2 regions of the Dyadobacter sandarakinus genome follow, and region 2 is predicted to be linked to the other one. Evidence: riboswitches for the same ligand, from Rfam matches in the RefSeq annotation. Region 2 holds a riboswitch; the other holds the start of a gene.
What was found. A riboswitch is a leader RNA that binds a small molecule or an ion and turns the genes downstream of it on or off. The one in region 2 is predicted to bind S-adenosylmethionine.
Positions count from the first base shown of each region.

Region 1: another riboswitch for S-adenosylmethionine. It lies ahead of HWI92_RS24280 (homoserine O-acetyltransferase family protein); the one in region 2 lies ahead of HWI92_RS08725 (hypothetical protein).

Region 1 covers NZ_CP056775.1:5,851,387-5,858,988, reverse strand. The annotation lists gene mobA (molybdenum cofactor guanylyltransferase) at 1-123, shown strand, start outside; gene HWI92_RS24285 (glycerophosphodiester phosphodiesterase) at 295-1,065, shown strand; gene HWI92_RS24280 (homoserine O-acetyltransferase family protein) at 1,105-2,157, opposite strand; SAM riboswitch class I at 2,320-2,427, opposite strand; gene HWI92_RS24275 (M20/M25/M40 family metallo-hydrolase) at 2,562-3,500, shown strand; gene treA (alpha,alpha-trehalase TreA) at 3,532-5,082, shown strand; gene HWI92_RS24265 (PhzF family protein) at 5,209-5,997, shown strand; gene HWI92_RS24260 (DMT family transporter) at 5,998-6,879, opposite strand; gene HWI92_RS24255 (OmpA family protein) at 6,955-7,602, shown strand, end outside.
Region 2 covers NZ_CP056775.1:2,177,779-2,185,380, forward strand. The annotation lists gene HWI92_RS08705 (UbiA family prenyltransferase) at 1-1,765, opposite strand, end outside; gene HWI92_RS08710 (glycoside hydrolase family 26 protein) at 1,762-2,865, opposite strand; gene HWI92_RS08715 (Lrp/AsnC family transcriptional regulator) at 3,056-3,535, shown strand; gene HWI92_RS08720 (EamA family transporter) at 3,538-4,488, shown strand; gene HWI92_RS08725 (hypothetical protein) at 4,530-4,772, opposite strand; SAM riboswitch class I at 4,867-4,961, opposite strand; gene HWI92_RS08730 (sulfatase) at 5,267-6,694, opposite strand; gene HWI92_RS08735 (arylsulfatase) at 6,758-7,602, opposite strand, start outside.

The DNA.
Region 1 (7,602 bases), 2.4 Mb from region 2:
TTTCTGAAAAATTACAAGACGCAGCAGTACACTCCTCAAAGTGAGCTGACTATGACGAGTGTGGACACGCCGCAGGAATATGAGCATGCAAGAATGCTTTTGCAGCAAAATTCGGAATTATAAGTCTTGCTCTGTTTTTGTCAATGTGTGCCCAGGTGAAAAGCGGAAGAATTAATACAATGCTAACATTGCTGGCGCAAAGTTGCTGTAATTTTCGCCTCCGGAAATCAGTCAGGCAGGGTTAAACTGCGCGTGCTGGTTCCTTATTGAAGTAGTTAAAACTTTTATTACCAAATGAAAAAAATGATCCTGGCCATGACACTGGCCGCATTCAGCCTTACATCCTTTGACGGTATGTCGCAAAATAAGAACAAGGTGATTGCCCACCGGGGAGCCTGGAAAAATACCGGCGCCACCGAAAACTCCATTGCTGCGCTGGAACATGCAATCAAAATGAAGTGCTATGGCAGCGAGTTCGACGTACACATGTCGGCCGACTCGGTATTGTATGTTTTGCATGACCATTCCATTAAGGGTACCAATATTGAAACGACGGGCTCCGCTGAGCTGTCGCAGATCAAACTGGATAATGGCGAACCGCTCCCTACCCTGGAAGCTTACCTGAAGGCCGGTGCAAAACAAAAGAAAACACGTCTGATCCTGGAAATCAAAACTTCCAAAATAAGCAAGGAACGTTCACTGGCCCTTGCCGCCAAATGCGTTAAAATGGTGAAAGACCTGAAAGTAGCCGGCATTACGGACTACATTGCTTTTGACTTCGATGTTTGTAAAAAAGTAAAGGAACTGGCGCCGAAAGCTCACGTGGAGTACCTGATGGGTGACAAAACGCCTGAGGAGATCAGGGCAGCCGGACTGGATGGTATTGATTACCACTACACCGTGATCAAGAAAAATGAAGATTACATCCGCGCCATGCACGACCAGAAAATGACCACGAATGTATGGACCGTCAATGACGAGGAAACAATGAAATGGCTGCTCGAAAAGAATGTGGATTTTATCACTACCAACGAGCCCGAGCTGCTCCTCCGCATTACAAAATAGATTTCGGGAGAATATAGGATCAGTTGCAAAAATCGGGGCTTACCCGATTTTTGCGGTTTGAAGCTGTCCGTTTGTTTCCCGCCAGGCGCGGATCACCTGTGTGAGCTGCTTGTATTCGATCAAAAATCCATCGTGACCATACAGGGAGTCTATTTCCTGAAAAACGGCATCGGGAATGTGGCGGGCCAGGAACTGCTGCTCCGATAGCGGGAAAAGCAGATCCGACTTGATACCCAGCACGAGCGTTTTGGCCTTCACCTGCCCGAGTGCATGTACAATACCTCCGCGATTACGTCCTACATTGTGGGAGTCCATGATCTTGGACAGTATCCAGTACGAAAATGCATTGAACCGCTTCACAAACTTATCACCCTGGTACTGCTGGTACGACGATGCCCTGAAATCATCAATCTGATCAGGATTGTCGCGAGCCTGGGTGAAATTATAGGTATCATAATTACGATAGGAAAGCAATGCAATGGAGCGCGCCGCCCGCATTCCCATGCTTCCCGCATCGTCTTTTTCTTCCTTAAAAGTAGGATCCGCCGCGATCGCCATTCTTTGTGACTCATTGAATGCAATACCCCAGGGAGAGTGCAATGCATTGGATGCAATCAGGATCAGTTCTTCAAAAATGTCGGGCACTTCCACCGCCCATTCCAATGCCTGCTGCCCGCCCAGCGAGCCGCCTATGCACATATTAATTTTGCGGATACCCAGCTCCTGGCGAAGCAGGTCCAGTGTACCAACCACGTCACGGACCGTTACGGTGGGAAAGTCGCGGTAGTAAGGCTTATGCGTTCTCGGATTCACCGACAGCGGGCCTGTGGAGCCGTAAGCCGACCCTAGTATATTGGCGCAAACCACAAAATGCTCCCGCGGATTGAAATATTTATCATCCCCCACCAGCCCGTCCCACCAGTCGGTCGCATTGGCACTGCCCGTCAGTGCGTGGCAGATCCATACAACGTTGGTCCCTTCCTCATTGATCGACCCGTAAGTAGTATAAGTAAGTTCAAAGCCTGGCAGCTCCCCGCCCATTTCGAGGGCATAGGCGTAGGGATATTTAAAGATTTTCTGTTCCGGTTGCATAGGTGCCAGCGCACGTGGTTAAATTGTTTTTTATACCAGCCTACCATTGCCCCGCAGGACAAAAATAAACCATGAGCCGTGCCATTCAGGATTTCACGGGTATAAGAGAATATAAAGCCACTCGGCTTACAGAAATTTCCAAAAGTAATTTCAAACGAATTGAATTTATATCTCCTAATAACTTAGGTGGGAATTAGCACCTTTCTCCACAGTGGTAGCAGGTTGCCAGAGGTTCGTAGAGCCCATTCTCTCGCCTCTTCTTTATAAATCAACTGCTGGCAGTGAAGCGAATTGATTGATGTTGCAATATTAAAGGCAGGTGCCTGAAAAAACAAACAAATGCCGAAATTCTCTTGTGAGGCCTTCCAGCGGGCTTATCTTTGGCGTTTTGTTACCCGCTTTTTATGAAAACTGTTCTTATCTGCCTTCTTTCCTTCTTTACAACACCGCTCTTTGCACAAGGTATCCGGCCCGATCCGGAACGCATCGCCAAGCACGTCAACAAGCTTGCGTCCGACAAGATGAAAGGACGCGGTACCGGCAGCCGGGAAAATAAAAAAGCGTCCGAATACGTCGCGCGTGCATTCAAAAAATACAGCCTGGCGCCCAGGGGTACCACGGGATACTATCAGCCTTTTACCGCCAAAATCCGGCGTGTGGTCGTCCCCGACAGCATACGTGAAACCAGGAACGTTATTGGCTTTCTCGATAATCAGGCACCCTATACCATTATCATCGGAGCGCATTTTGACCATCTGGGCATGGGCATGCAGGGAAGTTCCAAAGCTGAGAAGCCCGAAGGTCAGATCCACAATGGTGCCGACGACAATGCGTCCGGAGTGGCCGGACTGCTGGAACTCGCCAGGTATTTTTCTGAAAATGGTGTGAAGGAAAGCTGCAATTTCCTGTTCATTGCATTTGGGGCCGAAGAGCTGGGGCTGGTAGGCTCGCGCTACTTTGTAAACAATCCTACTATCCCGCTGAACCAGGTCAACTTTATGTCCAACATGGATATGATAGGCCGGTACGATCCTGCGCGCGGAGTAGGTATCGGCGGGTTTGGTACTGCCTCCGAGTGGCCGGCGGTTTTTGAAGGTGTAAAAGGTGATGCCAAATTCTTTACAGACAAGGCAGGCAGCGGCGGCTCTGACCACGGTTCATTTTATACCAAAAACATTCCTGTACTTTTCTTCCATACCGGCGGCCACGACGACTATCATAAGCCGACGGACGATCCCGCCAAAGTGGATTCCAAAGCGGAAGCTGCCATCCTGAACATTGAGATCGCGATCATTGAAAATGCCATGAAGCTTCCCAGGCTCACTTTTAGTGAGGTAAAGTAAGTCGGATGTCTCACCCTTAAACAATCAGGTTTTGTTCGGTTTTGTCGCCCCCTCTTTTACTTACGGTCATTCACATGTTTCACCCGAAGATTTGTACGGAAGTTTGTTCAGGGATGTGCAAAATAGTAAAATATTCAAGGATTCCAAAACTTTTGCCGACTCCCTGCCGATCGATGATCCTGTACTGATTATAGAAAGGTACCATCACGAGAAGAGTGAACCTGGGTTCAATTTGTCGCAGTTTGTTGAAAAACATTTCCAGATGCCGGCACATTACGTGTCCACATTCCATGCAGATACTTCCAAGCCCGTTTCCGACCACATCGAGAGGCTGTGGCCCGTACTCACCCGCCAGCCGGATTACCAGGAGCGGGGCGGCTCGCTGATTCCCCTGCCCCATCCTTATGTAGTACCCGGCGGACGGTTCCGTGAAATATATTACTGGGACAGCTACTTTACCATGCTAGGGCTGCGCGAATCGGGCAAAAAGGAGCTGATCGGGCATATGGTTGAAAACTTTGCTTACCTCATCAACAGCTTTGGCTATGTACCTACAGCCAACCGGACCTATTACCTGAGCCGGTCGCAGCCGCCTTTTTTCTCCCTGATGGTGCGTCTTTACGCCGAAATGGAGGATAATAAGATACTGACGCGCTTCCTGCCGCAACTTCAGAAGGAGTACAACTATTGGATGAATGATGATGAAGCAGCAAAAAAGGACTTTACGGCCTACCGGAGAGTAGTACATCTACCCGGCGGCAAGGTTCTGAACAGGTACTGGGACGACCGGGCGACACCCCGGCCCGAATCGTACCGGGAGGATGTTGAGCTGGCGGACGCAGCTTTTGAAAAATACGGCACTCCGCGTGACCAGCTGTACCGGCACATCCGCGCAGCTGCCGAATCGGGCTGGGACTTCAGCAGCAGGTGGTTTGGCGATGAAAATGATTTTTCTACGATCCATACAACCGATATCCTGCCCGTAGACCTGAATTGTCTATTGTATCACCTGGAAAAAACACTGGCAGAGGCATACCTGCTGGGCGATAACCGTAAAATGCACCTCGAATTTGAGGAAAAAGCAAAAGCACGGGTAGTGGCTATCCACGAATATTTCTGGAACGACGAGCGGAAGTTTTTCATGGACTACGACTTTGTAAAGCAGCAATCTACCCGGCCCCTGACACTGGCCGGCCTTTTTCCATTGTTTTTCAAACTTGCGCGTAAGGATCAGTCACACTACATCCGCGGCTATGTGCGGCTCAACTTTCTGAAATCCGGCGGTTTGCTGACCACCAAAGTACGATCGGGACAACAATGGGATTCGCCCAATGGCTGGGCTCCTCTCCAGTGGATTGCGTATCAGGGATTAAGAAATTACAATTTCAACCGCATTGCCAATCAGCTCAATGAGAACTGGCTTTCCCTGATTGACAAGGAATTCAAGCACTCGGGTAAAATGCTTGAAAAGTACGACGTGGCCGATACCAACCTGCTGGCCGGCGGCGGCGAGTACGAAAACCAGGAAGGTTTTGGCTGGACCAATGGCGTATACCTGCGGATGAAGCGGCACCAGCGGTGAGCACCCACTGCATTTTATAATATGCTAATGAGTTTCTAATCTGATCTTGAAAAATTCCAGACAATACTCCTTTTTGTAGAAGATATTTTTAATACCTTGGTATATTATCATTCCACCGAACACTCCATGAAACTTTCCATATATCAGATTGATGCTTTCACTGATAAACTTTTCGGCGGTAATCCTGCTGCCATTGTTCCCCTTGAAGAATGGCTTCCCGACGCTACCCTGCTGGCAGTTGCTGCTGAGAATAACCTGGCCGAAACCGGCTTTTACGTACCAACTGAAAATGGATTTCATATCCGCTGGTTTACACCTACGGTAGAAGTAGACCTTTGCGGACATGCCACGCTGGCAGCTGCCTACGTGATTTTTAATATAAAGAAATACGATGGTCAGCGCATCCGCTTCGAGTCGCGCAGCGGTGAGCTCATTGTTGATTGCATGGACAACTGGCTCACGCTGAACTTTCCAGTCGACCAGTTTCAGGTAGCAGTACCGCCACCCGCATTGGTGGAAAGTATCCATTCCGTGACGATGCTGGAAGTGTACAAAGGCAGATCCGACTACTTGGTTGTACTTGACTCTGAGCAGGAAGTACTTGACCTCGATCTGGACATCATCATCTTGTCAACCATCCCCGCCCGGGGTATTATTGTGACCGCGCCCGGTAATGACGTGGATTTTGTTTCAAGATTCTTTGCACCGCAGTCAGGCATTGACGAAGATCCTGTGACAGGCTCGGCGCATACGACGCTCATCCCGTACTGGGCCGAACGTCTTTCTAAAAACCGCCTTACCGCCAAACAACTTTCCAAGCGCGGCGGCTTTCTGAAATGTGAGCTCGATGGCGACCGCGTGTACATCGGGGGACAAGCCAAACTTTATCTTGAAGGCGAAATCCTGGTCGACTGATCAGGATTTTTTGCCAGCAAGCCGGGTACGCTGGCCTGCATACAAGCCGCCGATCACCAGCAGGGTGCCAAGTACCGTGTAAATGGTAACCGGCTCATCCATAAGCCACCAGGCAAAAAAGAAACCGAATAAAGGACATAGAAAAAGCCAGAGCGAAGCCCGCACCGTATCCAGGCGGAGCAGGTAAAACCAGCATATCAGTCCCACGATCGACACTGCCAGGCTGAGCCATAACACCGACCCCCAGAACCTCATATCCCATTGTGCAACTGAAAAATCGCTGAACAGCAAAGTAGCAGGCAGGAGCAGCAAGCCCCCGATCATCACCTGCCAGCCATTAATCAGCAGGTTGGGCAAAGTCCACTGGATGGTAGCATAGTAAACACTCGCTGCCGACACAGCTACCATGCTGACAGCCAGCAGCATAATACCGGCAGGAGTTGTATGACTGTCACCCAGCAGCGGGTAAGTAGCCAGTCCCACGCCCGCCATTCCCATGATAATTCCCATCCACTCCTCACTTTTCGGACGTCTTTTGAGCCACCAGGAGGAGAGCAGCACAATGATCAGCGGGTTGGTGGAGGTGGACAGACTGCCGATACCCGCCGCTGTGAATTTCATGGCAAACACGTATAAACCCAGGTAGAGCGTTGTATTCAAAAATCCGAACAAAGCCAGCTGCCTGAACTCCGTCCTGCTGGGCAGCCTGTACGACGGATCGCGGGTAAACAAGTACGAGAATGCAAGTAAAATGCTGCCCGCGATGAAAAAACGGATATTTGCCAGGAGCAGCGGGGGTACAGATATTACACCGAATTTGGTAGCGACCGACGCCGATGACCAGAGAATGGAAAACAGGATTCCAATGCCAATATTTTTCACACGCAAACAAAAAATTATGTCCCAAAATTACGTGATGTATTTCGGCTTCGCTGTTCACTTTTCATATTTTTGGGCATGAGTAACAAAATAATCGGGAAGCTCACCACCTTGTTTCTGATTATCCTGTGTGGTTCCCGGGTGTTTGCACAGCAACAGTGGACCTATGATTTCAACAATGGGTTCAACCCTATCGAAAGCGGCGGCATTGCATTGAAACCGCTGGGCACACCCGGACAGGTTGTCAAAGAAAAGATTCCCGGCACGGAAGATCTCAGCAGAAGTACGTATGTATTTGAGAAAAACAGCGGTCTTCAGTTTAACAATGCGGAGGCAAAAGGTTTTCTGAATAAATCTTTTACTGTCGAAATCTATTTCAAACTCGCGGAGCTCGACAGCTGGAAACGTGTGCTTGACTTCAAAAATCGCAAGAGTGACTATGGCAGCTACATCTACGACGGCAAGCTGAACTTTTACGATTTTGCAATCGGAGGAAAGGCCCCGGTCCATGCTGATCGTTACGTGCACTATGTATATTCCCGTGATTTTGAGACAAAAATCATCAAAATGTACATTAATGGGCAATCAAAGCTCGAATTTAAGGATCCGGGTACGGAAGGTATGCTGGATGCCGACCAGGTGCTTAACTTTTTCCAGGACGACCTGATCGCCAATCATGAGTCGAGTTCGGGGACAATTGCGCTCATCCGCCTCTACGACCGGGTG
Region 2 (7,602 bases):
GTGCGAGCGCAAAATCATCAATAATACGCTTGCCGCCCGGGTGCACGGCCCAGTGCCGGAAATCTTCGGCCCGCACGCCTACTGCATGGAGCATGGGCCGGATATTGTCGCGGATCAGGTCCGGTACATAGGATGACAGGTTCATGATAAAACCCGTCTCCGACAATCCCCACGCCATATCTGTATATCCCTGGTGCAGCAGCATCGCGTCGAAAGCATCAATCTCGACATGGTGGGCATACCGGGTTTCGGGTTGTGAAGTCACGATTACTGCCGCAGCTCCATCCGCAAAAAGCAGGTTAGACAGCAGGTAGTCGTCATTGAATTTCTTCTGAAAATGAATGGAGCATAGTTCGGTGCACACGATCAGTACCCTTGCCTGCGGGTGGCTCCGGCAGATGGCGTCGGCATTCTTCAATGCCAAAATTGCCGCATTACAGCCCATGAAGTTGATACTGCTCCGCTGGATGGTGGGGTTCAGGCCGAGCTCCCGCACAAGCTCGATATCCAGTCCCGGCGCAAACAAGCCTGTGCAGGTAACCGTGATCAGGTGCGTCACCGTGTTTTTCCGGCCTTCAAATCCCTCAATTTTGCCGACAGCATCCATCGACAACCGCGTAGCGTGCCGTCGGTAATATTCCATCCGCTGACTTAATGTAGGTTCGGGAAGCAGGTCGGTGCTGTTGCTGAAAAATTCAAAATCACCTGCACGTTTTCCAAAATCACCAATTACCGAGTAGCGATTTTCTATGCCTGTCTTGCCGGCCACAATCCTGATTTTTCTTTTTTCCAGCGGATCGCTGGTGGCGGCAGAGTAAAAGGCAGCAAGCTCCTCCTGCGAAATACAATGGGCGGGCACTGCCGTTTCAATGACTGATATATAACTCAAAGGATTGCGGGTGATAAAAATTAAAACTAAAAAACAACCATTCATACAAACCGCGGCAATCCAGTTCATGCGCATGGTATTCCTGAAATTGGCGTGAGCATTGTCCTTCCAAACCAGGTAAAACCAGTAGCCGAAATAAGCTACAATCGGAAAAAAGAATACCTGTATGATATAAAAAATCATTCCAAGTTCCCGCGCACGGAAATACATGAAATAAAACAAGTTACATAACACAAACATGATCGCCGTGAACACGAAAGTACCTGTATAACCAAGCTTGTAACTGATCGTCACCACGCCGTCACGCAGGTCTTGCCGGTGCTGGTACACCTGGGTGAGCGGGTAAGCGCCGGCGATCTGAAACGAGCACGCAGCCAGGATCATCATGTTTTCGCGGGTAAGCGGGAGCGCACTGCCCGACACACCCGCAACAGACAGGTAGTAGGTAAATGCACCCTGAAAAAACACCACGACCAGAAAACCCGCTACCGGATACTTTTTCAGCCTGATCTGCCTCGAACTGTATGCGCGCGAAGCAGCAATGTACAGCACAATGCAGCCGGCGAATACCACATTTACGAAAATAAGCGCCAGAAAGGTTGCGGCCAGGTCAAGAAAAATCGTGAGGTAAAAAAGCCAGACTGTCGGCTGAGGCGGTCGTTCCAGCCCGCCAATGCTCTCTTCATCCCGGTCTACGTAGCTGTTGTAACCGTTGCTCGACGGATATACCAGCAGGTGAATGATCAGGAAAGCGGCCAGTGCCTGCCTGTGCACCACAATTTCGGCCTGACTGTATGCAAGCAGAAATAGAGGGAGCAGGAAAAATGAGAAAGGGATCCTCAACAACCTTACGGTATCCCGTACCGGCAGGCTCATCGGTATAATCCTTTCAGGTCGTTCTCAAACAAAGTATACGGATCATTGTAAAACTTTACAAAATCGGGCGCACTGACCTGATCGGGAAAGGGTGCGTAGTAGTGGGTAGGACTTTTGGTGTCATTCCGCCAGACGAGCACGTAACAAAGATCCAGCTTTTCAGCTTTGAGCGTTTTCAGGAGCGTTTCGGTCCACCAGATGGGATTGGGAATACTTTCGAGACCTGTTTCCGTAAATGCGGCCAGCTTGCCGGCTTTCCGTGCATAGCCGGATACTATTTTCAGTTTTTTCAACCCTGCATCCAGATCATACTTTCCGTCCCGCCCGAAGTCGCCGTAATTGTCCATTCCCACCATATCAACCCACTCGTCACCCGGATACCGTTCCAGGAAATCAGCTTCCGAACGAAACTTGTTGTCGGGAGAAAACGCGTAAATGAAGTTATGTACATCCAGACTGTCGCGCAGGTATGAAACCGTAAACCGCCAGACGGAAATAAAATCTTCTCGCGATGTGTGTCCCTTGCCCCACCAGAACCAGTCGCCGTCAAACTCATGATAAGGCCTGAAAATCATGGGAGCGAGTGTCCCGTCTTTGGCCCTGACCGACTTTGCAAAGTCGCCTACCGTTTTCAGGATCTGCTTATACTGCGTATGGTGCGACCCACCGGGTTTGATGAGGGCCATGGATGCACTGGAAACCGAATCTTTCCAGTAAAATCCGCCGCCCGAGGCAGGATTGGAAAAGTGCCAGGCAACTGTGGTCAGCCCGCCACGCTCATAAGTATCCACTACATTATTACGCAGTCCCTCCGCGTAGGCAGGAATGGCATCCGCCGGCCTGCCCGACAGTCCGCTGAAATCAACCCCGATCACCGCCGGGTGCGACCCTGTAACCGATTTTACATCCGAGCGGTCGTGCTCGCCCGACCAGCCGTGCCCATATTCGGTAGCATGCTGGTGGCCAAACAGTACGCCTGTACGTGCGAGCGCACCCAGGTTCCTGTACAGGTTCCGGGTCTGAAGGGTGGCTTTTTTGTCGATTTGTCCCAGGACATTACCCGAAAGGATCAGCAGGAGCAGCAGTAAATGATTTTTCATCGGATCAGAAAAACGTTGACAAACTGAGTTGTTCCCAAATAAATGAAGTTATGGGCGTTTTTTTCTATAAACAGAAAAAGAAAACCTCAGAGAGATCGCCCGGCGCCTGAGCAAAATCAAATGAATGAATAAAATTCAGAGATTTACTTAACGGACTGCATATTATTCGGGATATCGCTTACTTTGCAGAATGATAAGCGGAACTGATATTTTTCTGGATAAAACAGACCTGGCAATCCTGAGACTCATGCAGGCGAATGCACGCATTACTAATGCCGACCTCGCCCGTGAGCTTGATATGGCACCGTCGGCTGTGCTGGAACGTGTCAAAAAGCTGGAACAGCGCGATGTAATCCTGCAATATACGGCCCGCCTCAACCCCGCAGCGGTCAACCAGAAACTGCTCGCATTCATTTCTATCAAATCGTCGGAGGGAATGGGGAGCAACCACACTGCCCTGGAACTTGCCAAAGTGCCTGAGGTACAGGAAGTGCATCATATTGCAGGGGAAGACTGCTACCTTGTAAAAGTACGCACTGCCGACTCTGCCTCACTGATGGCATTGATGCGGATGACACTTTCCCGTATCCCCAATATCATATCTACCCGTACCACGATCGTGCTGGAAACCGTGAAAGAAGAACAACAATTAGTCATACCGGAAAAATAAAGATGATGCAGACACCAGGCAAAGCTCCTTCGTCCCTGTTAGTTGTGCTGGCATTTGCCACCGTTTACATTGTTTGGGGATCCACCTACTTTTTCATTCAGCGTGCGCTTGCCGGCATGCCGCCCTTTTTCCTTGGCAGTTTCCGGTTTATGGTAGCCGGAATGATCATGATGACGTGGAGCCTGCTGCAAAAGGAAAAACTGTTTGACTGGGCTGCAATGAAGCCTGCAATCATCACGGGTTTGCTTTTACTATTTGTGGGGAATGGGGTTGTGATCTGGGTCGAACAGTTCCTGCCAAGTGCAATGGTGGCAATTATGGTTTCGTCCGCTCCGATCTGGTTTGTAGTGCTCGACAAGCCGAAATGGTCTGAGAACCTGAACAATAAAACCTCCATCTTCGGGCTGCTGATCGGGTTTGCGGGTGTGATCCTGCTTTTCAGTGAAAAGATCATGATCTCCATGTCTTCGCTCAACAGTTCCCGCGACCTGTTTGCATTGGGGCTGGTGGTACTTGGCTCAATGTCCTGGGCGGGCGGTTCGCTGTATTCCAAATACAATGCGGTGTCGCCCTCGGCAACCGTAAATTCTACCTGGCAGATGCTGACTGCCGGGATCGCATTTATGCCCGGTGTCATTTTTTCCGGAGAGCTGAGTAGCCTGGACCTAGGGAAAATTCCTGCCGATGTATGGCTTGCGACTGCCTACCTGGTCACATTCGGATCCATTGCAGGATTAAGTGCCTACGTGTGGCTGCTCAAAGTACAGCCTGCTACCAAAGTGAGTACCTATGCGTATGTAAACCCGGTTGTAGCGGTAATGCTGGGTATTTTCTTTGCAAAAGAATCCATATCACGGATCCAGATCATCGGACTGATGATCATTCTTGGAAGCGTGCTCCTTATTAATCTACACAAATACAGAAAGCCCAAAACACTTACACCCGTGGTGTAGATCGTGCATGCCCGGCACCCGAAGCGCCGGGCTGCGCCTGCTTAGTACCTGGTTACTTTTTCAACCCGGGAAATATCCTGGTTGCGTTTGATAAGCCTGACAATCTGATCGAAGTCGAGGATGTTAGCCACCTCCACGGATATCGTACCGACAAAGTCTCGGCCTTTGCTGATGAGGTTGAGGTGCTGGATTTTGGCACCGTTTACAGACTCTACTGTGGTGGTAATGTTGTAAAGGCTCAAACCATTTCTGTAAATGACCCTGAGCAAAAAAATGTCCTTCATACGCGTTGTTTGTTAATGGCTAAAAATAAAACAGCTACTCCCTTGCGGGTCACATCATGCGCACTCCTTGGTTACTCCGGTGGTTGGATGTTGAGATTTATCCATAGAATTAGGTTGGGGCACCTTATCAGGTTTACAGGTTGCCAGAAGATCGTAGAGCCTAACCTCTCCCTTCGTTCTTGATAAATCTAGTAATTCGATAGACAAAGATGATATATTGAACTGAAATTTACAAGTTTGCGTAAAAAAAAATTGAAGTGTCTGGAAGATAGCCGAGAAAAATCCCCAGGAGCGTAAGTACAGCCTGATTATGAGCGGGAACAATGAATATGCCCCTTACGGGTTGCATGAACGCAATGCATTCTCCCATAAGCAGCTGCACACCGGCATGCACCCTGGTTACAGGTGCAATACCGGTGTGCATTCCTCAATTCCAGCCAGTCATGGCAGCAAAGGTGCCATCGTTTTTCATCCGGCTGAACCGGCCAAACCAATCACTGTGCGGTGAGGGGATACCCTTTTTTCAGCAGGCCAGCCAGTTCTTTGAGCGTAGCTGTGTACTTGTCACTTTTGTACAGATTGGTAAATTCGTCGGGGTCGCTGCCGTGATCGTATAGTTCGATGCCGGCGCGGCCTTCATCCCACTCGGTGTAGCGATAGTGCTCCGTACGCACGCTGCGACCGAAAATATTGCCGCGCCGCACCTGCGTGTAGGCAGGCTTGTCCCAGGCTGCAGCCGGGTTTTTCAGTAATGGGGTAAGGCTGTAACCCTGCAGTTTTTGTCCCGGATCAAGCCCGCAAAGCTCTGAGAGTGTGGGGTAAATGTCAAGCAACTCCACGGTCCGCGACGAAGATTTTCCCCTGGTACCACCCGGTACTGAGAAGATCAGCGGAACCCGGGCCGAATTTTCAAAAAGGCTCTGCTTCATCCACTGTCCGTGCTGGCCTACGTTGTAGCCGTGGTCACTCCAGAGGACAATAATTGTCTTGTCTGTCAGTTTGAGCCTGTCGAGCTCGTCGAGCACCCGCCCTACCTGCGCGTCCATAAAGGTGATCGTGGCATAATATGCGTGCAGCGCCTCTTTCCGCTGGTCAACCGATAATCCCCAATTCGCAGGCTTGGTAAAAAGCGCAGCTTCGGGAATGTCGTCCAGGTCGCCCTCCTTTTCAGGTGCAAGCGGCACTTTGCTTTCTTCGTACATATCAAAATACTTTTTGGGCGCTACATACGGCGAGTGCGGCCGGTAAAATCCCACTGCCAGGAAAAACGGTTCATCCTTCTTTTCATTCAGGATCCGGATGGCTTCGCTGGCCACCTTTCCGTCGGTTTGCTCCTCATCCGTACCTTCGGTAGCCCGCCATGCCAGCGCACTGCCCAGCCCGCGATCGGGTGTCAGGTTTTTAATCAATGCTTCTTCATCCTTGTCGCGGCCGCGCGGATTTACACGGCGGTGCCACGAAAGGGTATCATCCAGCCCATCCGTACCGATCTGTCCCGGAACACCATAGTGGTATATTTTACCAACCCTTGCACTGTAATAATTGTTGTTCTTAAACAATTGCGGCAGCGTCACAATGTCGGGCAGGTTCTGCCGGAAGTGGGTCTGCAGTTCGTAAATGCGCGTAACATCCGGCCGTTGGCCCGTAAGCAGGGAAGAGCGGCTCGGACTGCAAAGCGGAAACTGCGTATAAGCCTTGTCGAACCTGACCCCGCGTCTGGCCAGCCGGTCTATATTGGGCGACTTGACGAATGTATTACCGTAACATCCCAGGTCGTTGTTTAGATCGTCCACGGCAATAAACAACACATTGTACTGCTGCTTTGCCTTTTTAGGACCGTCTCCGGCGTAGCTTTCAGGAGCCGGGCATTGCGCCAGCAAAAGGGCCAGTGCCCCGGCAAGGGCGTATTTTCTCTTCATCATTACAGTTGATTAACCATTGTTCCTTTTCATAAAACAACTAACCTGATCGTGCCTGGAAGGTTTTCATTTTCCGGCTTTGGCCTTTTCATAGTCGTAAAACCACTTGAACGTTTTATCATAATCCTCTGCTCCTACCCGCTTGTACCACGACTCGTACTGCTCCACCATTTTTTTTGCTATTGCAGGTTGTTTGTCAAACTGGTCATTGAGCTCGGTGCGGTCTTTTTCAATGTCATAAAGCTGCCATTTTTCGGTTTTCTCGGCTACCAGCTTCCATTTGCCATCCAGGATCGCGCGGTTGTTTTCGTGCTCCCAGAAAATGGGAGCTTTGCGGGTGATCGGCTTACCGGTGAATGCAGGTTTCAGGCTCGCGCCTTCGAGCGGCTGAATGTTGTTTCCGTCGAAAGTTTCCGGGTATTTTGCACCGCCCAGGTCTACCAGCGTAGCCATGATATCAACAATATGCGCAGGCTCTTTTTCGAACTTTCCATTCCGTGCCGCAGGAATTCCGTTGGGCCATAAAACGATGCCCGGAGAGGAAATACCGCCCTCGTGCGTGTGGTGCTTGTAAGCCCAGAAAGGCGTGCAGGCGGCCTCAGCCCATCCCTGTCCCAGAAACACATTTGATTTTGCATCGCCCGGTTTGTCGCCGTCGTACTTTCCCTCAATCCCGGGCTCGGCATTGCCGCCATTGTCCGATACAAACAGGATGACCGTGTCGTCAAACACACCCCTTTTTTTGAGACCGGCAACCAGGTCACCTATGCTTTTATCCAGGCGATAGATGACTGCTGCATAAATAGCCATCATATCATCATACTGCTTTTTCTCAGCATCGCTCAGACTTTCCCACCGGGGAATATTCGGGTTTCTGGGCGGAAGTTTCCAGGATGGATCAATCAAACCCA